DNA from 2 places in the Luteibacter sp. UNCMF366Tsu5.1 genome. Region 1 is predicted to be linked to the other one. Evidence: riboswitches for the same ligand, from Rfam matches in the RefSeq annotation. Region 1 holds a riboswitch; the other holds the start of a gene.

Region 1 (5,798 bases):
GTGCTGCCAACGACGCGGTCCCGCTGCCAGTCGAAGCCCACCGTCGTAAGGCCCATGGCACCGCCGATGCGGCCGAGGTCGGCCTGGATCGAGGCGAGATCGCGATGCGTGTTGAAGGTATCGGCGTAGACACTATCCTTCTCGTCGGTGGAAAGGTCTTCGCTGCGCCCGAGGCTTGCCGTCAACAGCACGTCCTGCGCGGGCTTATAGCGCACACGGCTGCCGAGCACCTGCGTGGCCGACGCGGCGAAGTTGCTGCTGGTGCCGTCGTAATGATTGCGGCCTTCGTTGCGCGTGGCATTGGCGTCGGCGTCCCATTGTTCGTCGAAGCGCCAGCCGCCCTTGAGCGACAGCGCATTGTTACGATACCCGTCACGATCCGGCTCGTAGGTGAAGCAACCGCCACCGCCGGGACTGGGCCTGCCGCGGCATGCATTGATGCCATCGGTCTGGTCGTGATTGGCCTCGACTGCGTACCAGCCGTTGGCACCGCGACCGGCAAAGCCGACCGCGCCACGCAACGTGTTGTCGCTGCCCACGCCAATCGATGCCTGCGGCACGAAGCTGCCTTGCGGGTGACGGGTGAAGATCTGAATGACGCCACCGAGCGCATCGGAACCGTAGAGGCTGGAATAAGGACCGCGCACGATTTCGATCCGCTCGATCTGATCGACGGGAATGTCCTGAAAGGCAGCCGTGCCGGACGTGACCGAGCCCACCCGTACGCCGTCCACCAGCACGAGCACGTGATCGGCTTCGGTGCCGCGCATGAACACCGATGTGGCCTTGCCGGGACCGCCGTTGTTGGCAATCGAGACGCCGGGTGTGCCACGCAACAGATCGGCGAGCGAGCGCGGCTGGCGCTGCTCGATCTCCGCACGGTCGATGACGGTCGACGCAGCAAGCGTGAGTCCCTGATCGGTGCGGCTGGCGGTGACGACGACCTGGTCGAGGTCGGTGGAGGCCTCGTCGGCAACGGCGACTGCGGGCACGACGAAAGCTACCGCGATGGCAAGCGCGAGGCGGTGGAAACGAAACGACACGTGATGACTCCCTGCGAACCGCGCCAACCCGCGCGGCATGATGGCGGGGACAGGTGCAGGGATAGGTGGGGATTGCCGGCGGCAGAACTCGACGGCCACCCACGACATGGCCCTCCGCCTGTCCGGTGTACCACGAGGCCGGTCTCCGGGCTCACGAGCGCAGGCCATGCCTGCGGGGCGGCGCCTTCCCATGCCTCAAGGGCACAGTGGCTTCGATGCCGACCGTTTACTCGCCTACCGTTGCGGGGGCAGCTCCGGAATGGCGCGATGTGTCGAACCGCGCGTCACCGGATTCCCGTTTCAATCCGCGGCGCTGCCGCCTCGGATCACCTTGGGCGGCGACAGTGTAGCGGAACGTTTCGCGAAACGGTCACGCCAGCGCAGGAACGGGCGCTCTACCGCGTAGTGCAGCAAGGCGCCTCCGGCGAGTGTCGCTACGGCATAGATGGCGAAACGCAGGAAGCGATGGTCGGCCAGATGGCCGTCCAAAGCCGTCTGGACGAAGGTAAAGACAAGCTTGTGGCACAGGTAGAGGCTGTACGAGGTGCGTGCAAGCCACCCGGCGCCCGGCACCTCCAGGCGTGCCAGCGACGTACCGCCACTGGCCGCGGCCACAAGCAACGCCATGCCAAGGGCGAGTGCGGGATAGCCGACCACGCACGGCCAGAAGTCCATGCGCGCGCCGTCGAACAGAATGAGCATGGCACCGAGCACCAGCAGACCGCACGCAAGCAGCACCGTCGCATGCGCGCGAAGGCGCGCGATCATGGCGGGACGGAAGACGCCAGCCGCTGCGAGTGCTACGCCCGCCAGGAGCCCATCGAGACGCGACCATGTCGGGTAGTAGAGATAACGCAGGTAAGGCAGGCCGGCACCGTCGCCGTCACCCACCAGCGAGGGGGCCAGTTGGCTCGACCAGAGCCAGGCACGCAGGAGCATGCCACCCACCACAACGGCGAGACAGATCGCCACGAACGCGCCGACCGACGCACGCCGTGCGAGTGCCAGGGCAAGCAACGGAAACACGAGGTAGAAATGCTCTTCCACGCACAGGGACCACACGTGCGAGAAGGCGTAGTTGTCCGGGTTGTCGAACAGCAGGTTGAAGGTGAAGGTGGGGAACTGCCACAGCGGTTGCATGCCCGGCGTCTCGCGCCAGCCCGGCAAGGCCACATAGATGGCGAGGACGACAAAGAAGGCCGGCAGGATGCGTACGGCGCGACGCCGGTAGAAGTCGGCGAGATCCAGCGTGCCGGTGGCATGCAGCGAACGCAGTACCTGCGAGCCGATCAGGTAACCGCTGAGCACGAAGAAGAGATCGACGCCCATCCACCCGGAACGTTCGACTGTCGAAAAGCCATCACCCAGGCCGCCGACCAGATAGCTGTGGAATAGCATCACCCATACGATGGCGATGGCGCGCAAGGTATCGAGACCGGGCGTACGTTGCATGATCGAACCGGCTCCCCTGTGGACGGTCGGGCCATGCTGCGCTCATCCCCTGCGCCACCCGTGACCGAGGCATGGCGTTTTCCGGGCAGCATCGTGCGGCGGGCGCTACCATCGCGACTGGGAACCGAGGGGAGAACACCATGACGGCAACGACCGCCGGCACGCTGACATGCGTGGGCCTGGGCATGACGCTCGGGTCGCACCTGACGCCGATCGCACGCAGCCAGATCGCATCGGCCGATGTGGTCTTCGCCGGGGTATCCGATGGTGTCGTGGAGCAGTGGGTGCGCCGTCTACACCACGACGTTCGCAGTCTCCAGCCGTTCTACGCCGAGGCGAAGCCACGGCAGGCGACCTACCGGGACATGGTCGAGGCGATGCTGACCGAAGTGCGGGCCGGACGGCGTGTGTGCGGCGTGTTCTATGGTCATCCCGGCGTCTTCGCGCAGGCACCGCACGAGGCGGTGGCGCGAGCGCGCGCCGAGGGTTATGTGGCGCGGATGGAACCGGGCATCTCTTCCGAGGACTGCCTCTACGCGGACCTGGGCCTGGACCCCGGCCGAACGGGTTGCCAGCACTTCGAAGCCACCCAGTTCATGCTGTATCGGCGCTCGGTCGATACCTCCGCCTGGCTGGTGCTCTGGCAGGTCGGCATTGCCGGCGACCTGAGCGGCGGGCGCTTCGACACCGAGCCCCGGCGTCTCGCCGTGCTGGTCGAGGTCCTGAGTCGCCATTACCCGCCCACCCACGAGGTGGTGATCTACCGCGCCGCCACCCTGCCCTTCCAGACGCCGCGGATCGAACGCATGCCACTCGGCAGTGTGCAGGACACCTCACTCGGCATGCCGGATACGCTGGCGATCCCCCCCTGCACGCCGCTGGAACCCGACCTCGCCATACGCGCGCGTCTGGCCGAATTTGCAGCATCGGAAGCGCCTTAACGGACCGAGCCGTCGGGCGCGCTATGATCGGCGCGCGCATGGTCACCTGGGGAGGTGTTCCGGCGTCATCCAATAGGGGAAGACATGTCGAACGTAATCGATTTCCTGGCGCGCATGGGCGCCGAGGCCGACCTCCGCGACGCGGGGACCGAAGCACTGGCACGCGAACTTGCCGAGGCGAACGTCGACGGCGAACTCGCCGCCGCCATTCTCGCGGCTGACGGAGATACGCTGCGCGAACGCGTAGCGCCGGGCACCTACTACAGCATCCAGCTCGACCGAGAGAAGGAAGATCCGGAGCAGGACGAGAAGGAAGAAGCGCCGGACAACGACGGTGCGGAAAAGTCCGCGCTCGCACACAGCGCCTAAGCGTGACATGAGGTTCGCGGGCCACATCCGCCACCGGCTCTCGCTGTGTGCGGTGGCGTTGTTGCTGGCGTCGTACGCCAGCATGGCTGTGGCCCAGTTGAAGCCGGGCGAGGATGCGACGACCACCCTCGCCCAGGCGGATGCAACCAAGACCTCGGACCATCCGGCTTTTGTCATGACACTGGCACGGTTGAGCCAGGACGCAGCGTCGCTGACGGAAAAGCAACGGGAGCATCTGCACTATCTCGAGGCGTGGCAGGTGGCCTATGCCGGCGATTACGAGGCGGCCATTCCCTTGCTGGAATCCGTCGTCGGCAGTTCGTCGGACAAGACCCTGCGTTTCCGCGCCACGGCCACGCTGATCAACATCCTGGGCATCGGCCATCGCTATCAGGATGCGTTCTCGCGCCTCAGCGAACTGACGGACACACTGCCGGACGTAAGTGACCCACAGGCATTGCTGCAAGGGCTTGGCGAGGCGGCGCAGATGTTGACCACGGCCGGCCAGTACGACCTGGCCGCCGACTACGCCGAGCGAATGATCCAGAACACGCCTGCCAACGCGAGTGCGTGCAAGGGTACGTACATCAAGTTGCATGCGCTGTATCGTGGCAAGCGTATCGTCGGCAGCGATCCGCGCTACGTGCAGGGCGTCGCCGACTGCGAGGCGGCTGGCGAGAAGCTCATCGCCAACGCCTTGCGTACCGACGTGGCAGAGAGCGCGATCGCCGACGGCCGACCACAGGACGCGGTGTCGCTGCTGGAAAAGCACTACGCGTCGGTATTGCACGATCAATATCCAAGCCTGACGTCGCAGGTCGAGTCGCTACTCGCACGCGGACACTGGGAACTGGGCGAGGTGGACGCCGCAGAGAAGTACGCGCATGCGGCTGTCGACAGCGCGGTCCCGGGCGAGTACTCCGAGCCTCTCGCAAGTGCCCTGCATACGCTGTACCTCGTGGCGCGACGCCACGGCGATTTCCAGATGGCCACGCAGTGGCTCGAACGCTACATGCAGGTCGACAAGGGCTATCTGAACGACGTGACCGCGCGCGCCCTCGCCTACCAGGTGGTGAAGCAACAGGTGGCGTCCAGCCGCATGGAAGCCGACGCGCTGGACCGGCAGAACCAGATCCTGCACCTGCAGCGCGAAGTCGATCGGCGCGCCATGGAGACCAGTCGCCTGTATATCGCACTGCTGCTCACCGTTCTTGCCGCGATCGCGCTATGGCTGGTTCGCACCAAGCGCGCGCAGCTTCGATTCATGCGCATGGCCCGGCGCGACAGCCTCACCGGCATCTGCAACCGCCAGCACTTCGTCGATGAAGCCACGCAAGCCTTGCAGGCGGCGGGAAGAAACGGGACACCCTCGTGCCTCATCCTGTTCGACCTCGACCACTTCAAGCTCGTCAACGACACCTACGGGCATTCGGAAGGCGACTGGGTCCTGCTTCGCGTGGTGGCGGAATGCCGCGATCACCTGCTCCAGCACGACGTCTTCGGCCGTCTCGGCGGCGAAGAATTCGCAATCCTGCTGCCCTTCACCGATGAAGCGAGCGGTGCCAAGCGCGCCGAGATGATCCGTTCGGCCATCGCTGCACCCCCGGCAGGCGGCCCTTCGACAGCACGTGTCACGGCGAGCTTCGGCGTCGCCTGCACGTTGCGGCACGGCGCGGACCTGGACCGGCTGTTGATCGTGGCGGACGAAGCGCTTTATCGGGGCAAGGCCAACGGTCGCGATCGCGTCGTGATCGCCATGCCCGAGGAAACGCCCCAGGAACGACCGCAGGAAGCGGAACAGATCGATGCCGTGGACCATGCGACACCCGTCCGGATGGCGAGCCCCTGACCCCCGTGAAATGGGGGCTCCCGCGCAATGCGGAAGCCACCTTGCTCACATCACCACAGGCAGCCGAGCAGACCGTCGTAGACCGAGTGATTGGTCATGGGCAGCTTGTCGTTGAGCGGATCGCCGCCGGTCATGACCTCGTAG
Region 2 (5,798 bases), on a different contig from region 1:
GCGCTTCAGATCCGGGAACGGCACATTGCCCGGCGGCGGGGAAGTGAAGTCGTCCTTGGTCAGCTTGAACGGCACGTACTGGCCGCCGCCTACGTCCACGAGGAAGGTGTTCGACTTGCCCGGGTTGAACAGATAGCAGCCGGGCAGCGACGCGTTGCTGATGTCGATGCCGTTGCGCGCGGCATACGACTCGAACGGGCGCGAATCGCAGAAGTCGTCGATCGAGCTCTTCAGCTTGCGGTATGTGGCCTTGGCGCCGAAGCTCCAGTTCTCGTTGATGGCCTTGTCGAAACCGAGGATGTATTCGTCCTGGTAATACGCGTCGATACCCTTCGCGGCCACGGTCTTCGGGTCGGGCGTGGTGCCGTCCTCGCCGTTGAGGTACGCGCGGCTGCCCAACGGGGTCAGGCCGGTCGGCTCGCCGTTGGCAGCCACGCCGCTATAGGTGTAGTACTCGCTGTAGTACGTGGATGCCGATGCGCCGCGGATCGCGACGTTGGACGGAATGGCGAGGTGATAGCGGCCGGCGTTCGCGTAGATCTTGAAGGTGGAATCGCCGAACACGTCCCAGGTCGCGCCGAGGCGAGGCGCAAGCTGATGACGCTGCTTCACATAGGTCTCGCCGTCGCCATTCAAGTTCTTGAACTGCTCGTTGCGCAGGCCGAGGTATACCATCCAGCGATCGGTGACCTGCCAGTGGTCTTCGATGTACTGCGCTTCCTGTTCGGTCTTCACGCTTGCACCGGTCTCGAAGAGACGCTTTTCCGCGACGTACGTGGTGCCGGGCGGCGGCACGATGTCGGGACGGCCCGTGACCGTGCCCGCGTTGCGATAGACCCAGCGGTAGCCGCCTTCGTAGATGTTGCCGGAGGTCGATTCGAGCGTCTGGTTGTCCACACCGACGCGCAGATCGTGATCGCCCGCGCGGTATTCCACGTCGAGACGCCAGCCGTGCGTCTTGTCCTTGGCACCGGCATTCAGCACCGTGCCGTTGACGAGGCCGCAGCCCGTAATCGGATTGGCGATGCCGCGACGGTTGTCGGTGATCCACGGGCAGTTCGACGAACCGGCGTAGCCAAGATCGCGCTCGTGCTTCGTGGTGGTGTGACCGTACAGCGCGTTGATGGTCAGGTCGTCGGTGATGTAGCCCGTGTACTTGCCGATGTAGACGTCACCGCCCGGTGCCGAGCCCGCGCCCGCATCGAAGTTCTTGAGGTTGTCGGTGCCGAGATACGCACCGCGGCTTCGCGTGTCGTAGTCGTACGCGTAGACGCTGCGTTCGGTGTTGGTCTTGTCGCCGATGCCGGTGACTTCGAGCAGATGGTTGTCGGTGATGTTCCAGTCGATCTTGCCCATCCACTTCGTGGCCTTCTGCGTCTGGTTCGTACGCTGCGGGGCCAGAATGCTGCTGGTGGACTTGGTATCGGTGCGGGTGAAATCGCCCGCAGCGAACAGGAACAGCTTGTCCTTGATCAGCGGACCGCTGATGTAGGCGGTGTACTGGGTGTCGCTGCGCTCGTTGTCGCCGCGGTTCTGGTACAGCTGGCCGTTGGTGCGATAGATATTGCGTGGCGACTGGCGTGCGCCGTTCGGCTGGATGTACATGCCGACGCCACCTTTCCAGGTGTTGCCGCCGCGCTTGGTCACGATGTTGATCACGCCGCCCGTCGAGCGACCGTATTCCGCACCGTAACCACCGGTGAAGATCTGTTGCTGGTCGATCGCGTCGTAGGGCAGGCTGGTGAAGCCCAGGCCGGTGAGCGCGTTGGTCACCGCATAGCCGTTGATGTAGTACTGGTTCTCGGACGCCGACGAACCGCCGAACGAGGCGACGTTACCGTAGCGGCTGTCGCCGGAAATGACGCCCGGCGCGAGCAACGCGGCCGCTGTCACGTCGCGCGCGAGAGGCAGCTTCTGCAGCTGTTCCGAGGTGAGCACGGTGCGCGAGTCGACCTGGGACACGTCGATCGCGGGGAGGACGTTGCCGGTGACCTGCACGCCTTCCAGGTTCTGCGCGGAAGTCGCTGAAGCGGTCGCTGCGCCGCCGAAGGACACGTCCACGCCGCCGCCGAGGTTCACCTGCACGTTGTCGCGGCTTTCCGCGACCTGACCGCCGCGCTGGACCGATACCTTGTAGCGGCCGACCGGCAGCGAGCTGGCGCGGTAGCGCCCATCGGCGTCTACGCCGACGTCGCGGGTCAGACCCGTATCCAGGTTTTCGAGATGGACGACGGCGCCGTCCGGCTGCGCGACGCGGCCGAACACGACACCGGAAGCATTGGACTGGGCGAGCACGGCGCCACTGGCGAAGCAGAAGGCGAGGGCGGTGCACAAGGCGGTGCGCCGCATGGCGCCATTGCGAACGTTGAAGGCCTGCATGTGTATGTCTCCCCGAGGAAAGCAAGAAAGCCGGCTGCGAAGATGCGAGCCGAACTCCGGCGGTGTTGCCGTCTCATCGCCCCGCTCCACCGGTCTCCCCGGACGCGGTTTCGTGGGCCATGCCTCCCGTTGCGCCATACCGCGCGCCCGACAGCAATTCCTTTCGCTTGTAATCGAATTATTTTGCGATGGTCAACCCTGTGTTAAGCAAAAATTAAATTTGTCGTGACAAACAAGCACTTGCCGGCTACTATCCGCGCCGTTCGGGTGTCCGCGCCGACGGTGGTTGGCGCGGATTAAACGGGAAGCCGGTGCGTTCTTTCGTAGGACAAGGCCGGCACTGCCCCCGCAACGGTATGCGTCCAGGCGGGCTTTGCCCGTTCGCGGACTCGGTAAGACGCCACTGCGCGAGCGGGAAGGCACCGGGTCCGGCCATCGTCGATGGCTGACGCGAGTCCGGAGACCGGCCCGATGTCGACCCGCCACCCCGGCGGGCGTCCCTGTTTCGATCGATTCGCGGAGGGCGGATCCGGACAGCCGCCGGGTTCCCTCCCGTTTGCCGTTCGTCGCACGTCCTCCGATTGCCTGCATGAGCCGCCTTGCGGCGAAAGGAAGACGTTCCATGAAGAAGACCCTGCTCGCGGCGGCGCTTTTGTCCACGATGACGATGGCCCATGCCGCCGACGCGCCCGACCGGCTCGATCCGGTGGTGGTGACCGCCAACCGTGCACCCACGCCGCTGGACGAGGTGCTGGCACCGGTCACCCTCATCACCCGCGAGGACATCGAGCGGCTGCAGCCGGTGAGCGTGCAGGATCTTCTCGTTGGCCTGCCCGGCGTGGCGATCGCGAACACCGGCGGCATCGGCCAGCAGACCTCGTTGTTCATGCGCGGCACCAATTCGTCGCACACGCTGGTGCTGGTGGACGGCGTGCGCGTCGGCACGGTGGGTGCCGGTCTGCCAGCCTATGAGCAGCTCCCCGTAGAGCAGATCGACCACATCGAGATCGTGCGCGGCCCGCGTTCGACGCTGTATGGATCGGACGCCATTGGCGGCGTCATCCAGATCTTCACCCGCCACGGCCAGGCCGGTGAGGCGCCGACCCCGACGCTATCCGTCACGGGCGGTAGCCACGGCTATACCGCGGGGCAGGCCGGCATTTCCGGTGGCGGCCAGCACGGCTGGTACAACGCCAGCCTTGGCGGGCAATACACGGCCGGTATCAACGCTTGCCGCGTCGGCGCCGCGGAGGCCATGGCGGGCTGCTTCACCGACGAGCCGGATCACGATGCCTCGCGCATGTACAACGGCGCCTTGTCGGGCGGTTATCGCTGGGACGATGGCACCGAGCTCACCGGTAGCTGGCTGCGCAGCAAGGGCGACATCGAGTACGACGGCGACTTCCAGAACTTCACACGCCGCTCCCAGCAGGTGGCGGGTGGGAAGCTGGCTTTCGACGTGATGCCGGCGTGGCGCATGTCGCTCGCGCTCGGCCAGAACCAGGACCGCGCCGACAATTACCTCAATGGCGCAGACAAGACGCTCGACTTCGTGAACTACGGCGTGGACAAGGCGCGGGTGGGCTATCTCTACTCCAAGCGCAACCAGGCGTCCTGGCAGAACGACGTGACCCTCGCCGCAGGCCAGACCCTGACGGCCGGTGTCGACTACCAGCAGGAAAAGTTGAAGAGCGATACCGACTACCTGGCCGACTCGCGCAACAACACAGGCATCTTCGCCCTGTACCAGGGTCTGTTTGGCGCCCACGAACTCCAGCTTTCGGTCCGTCACGACCACAACACCCAGTTCGGCAACCACACCACCGGTTCGGCGGCCTATGGCTTCCGCTTCGACAACGGCATGAAGCTCACGGCGTCCTACGGCACCGCCTTCCACGCGCCGACCTTCAACGACGAGTTCTATCCGTACGGCGCGCCCGTCAATCTGAATCCGGAAACCTCGCGTACCGCCGAGATCGGGCTGTCTGCGCGTCCCGGGATCTGGAACTGGGCGGTGAACGCCTACCAGACCACCGTAAACGACCTCATCGGCTTCGATGCCAACTTCCTGCCGATCAACGTGAGCAAGGCACGCATCCGTGGCATCGAGGGGCAGGTGGGCGCGGACGTCGATGGCTGGCACGTGCGCGGCTACGTCACGCTCCAGCAGCCGAAGAACCGCGACGGCGGAAGCCAGGACGGCAACCTGCTCGCGCGTCGCCCGGAACGCACCGCCCGCGTGGACCTGGACAAGGACCTGGGCGCATTCACGCTGGGCGGCTCGCTCAACGCGGCCGGCCACAGCTTCGACGACGCCGCCAACACGCGCCGGCTGGGCGGTTACGCCACCGCCGACCTCCGCGCGACATGGCACGTCGATGCCGACTGGAGCGTGCAGGGCCGCGTCGCCAACCTCGCCGACAAGCGCTACGAGACGGCGGCCTATTACAACCAGCTGGGTCGCACCTACTATCTGACCCTGCGCTACGCCCCCGCACACTGAAACCGGGAACCCCTGTCTTCCGGCAGGGGCCCCACTAAAGGCACACGCGACGAAACGCGCGGGACGTCATAAAGTCCGCGGGCGCGGGGTACCTTCCCGCGAACACAGGACGTGCCGTGAATTTTTTTGCTCCCTTCATCCGCCGGCCCATCGGTACCTCGCTGCTTGCCGCGGGGCTGACCCTGGCCGGTGCCATCGCCTATATGTTGCTGGGCGTTGCCGCGTTGCCTTCGATCGAGGTGCCGGCGGTGTTTGTCCAGACGCAGATGCCTGGCGCCAGCGCGCAGACGATGGCGTCCACCGTGATCGCGCCCCTCGAGCGACACCTGGGGCAGATCCCGGGCGTGGACCAGATGTACTCGAACAGTACGGAAGGCGCAGGGTTCGTACGTATCCGCTTCGATATGAACCGATCGACGGACGCTGCTGCGCGCGACGTGCAGGCCGCCATCAACGCCGCCGCCGCGGATTTGCCGGCCGGCATGCCGTCGCCGCCGCAGTACTTCAAGTTCGATACGGGCCAGATCCCCGTCCTGCTCGTCGCGCTCACCTCGAAGACGATGCCGCCCGACAAGCTCTACGACGTGGTCGACACGCTGATCCGGCCGGCGGTCGCGCAGATCGACGGCGTATCGCGCGTGCAGATCTTCGGCGGTACGCCGCACGCGGTCCGTATTGAGTTGGATACCAACGCCCTGTCGTCGAAGGGGCTCACCGCGAACGACGTGTCGAATGCACTGCAGGCCGCCAACGTGAACTCACCGCAAGGTGTGCTCTCCGACGGCGACTCACAGATGACGGTGATCGCCAACGACGGCCTGCGCAGCCCCGAGGACTTCGGCAAGATCCTCATCGCCGTGCGCAACAACGTCCCGGTGCGGCTCTCCGACATCGCCAAGGTGTACAGCGGCCAGCA

The links. Region 1 has a riboswitch for cobalamin ahead of btuB (TonB-dependent vitamin B12 receptor). Riboswitches for the same ligand answer to the same signal wherever they lie in the genome.
Region 2: another riboswitch for cobalamin. It lies ahead of BT115_RS14240 (TonB-dependent receptor domain-containing protein); the one in region 1 lies ahead of btuB (TonB-dependent vitamin B12 receptor).

What each region holds. Positions count from the first base shown of each region.
Region 1 covers NZ_FPIS01000004.1:251,608-257,405, forward strand. The annotation lists gene btuB (TonB-dependent vitamin B12 receptor) at 1-1,043, opposite strand, end outside; cobalamin riboswitch at 1,162-1,392, opposite strand; partial or broken gene BT115_RS17450 (acyltransferase) at 1,386-2,495, opposite strand; gene BT115_RS17455 (SAM-dependent methyltransferase) at 2,636-3,436, shown strand; gene BT115_RS17460 (hypothetical protein) at 3,521-3,805, shown strand; gene BT115_RS17465 (diguanylate cyclase) at 3,813-5,654, shown strand; gene BT115_RS17470 (hypothetical protein) at 5,705-5,798, opposite strand, start outside.
Region 2 covers NZ_FPIS01000003.1:96,690-102,487, reverse strand. The annotation lists gene BT115_RS14245 (TonB-dependent receptor) at 1-2,379, opposite strand, end outside; cobalamin riboswitch at 2,628-2,866, shown strand; gene BT115_RS14240 (TonB-dependent receptor domain-containing protein) at 3,002-4,882, shown strand; gene BT115_RS14235 (efflux RND transporter permease subunit) at 4,999-5,798, shown strand, end outside.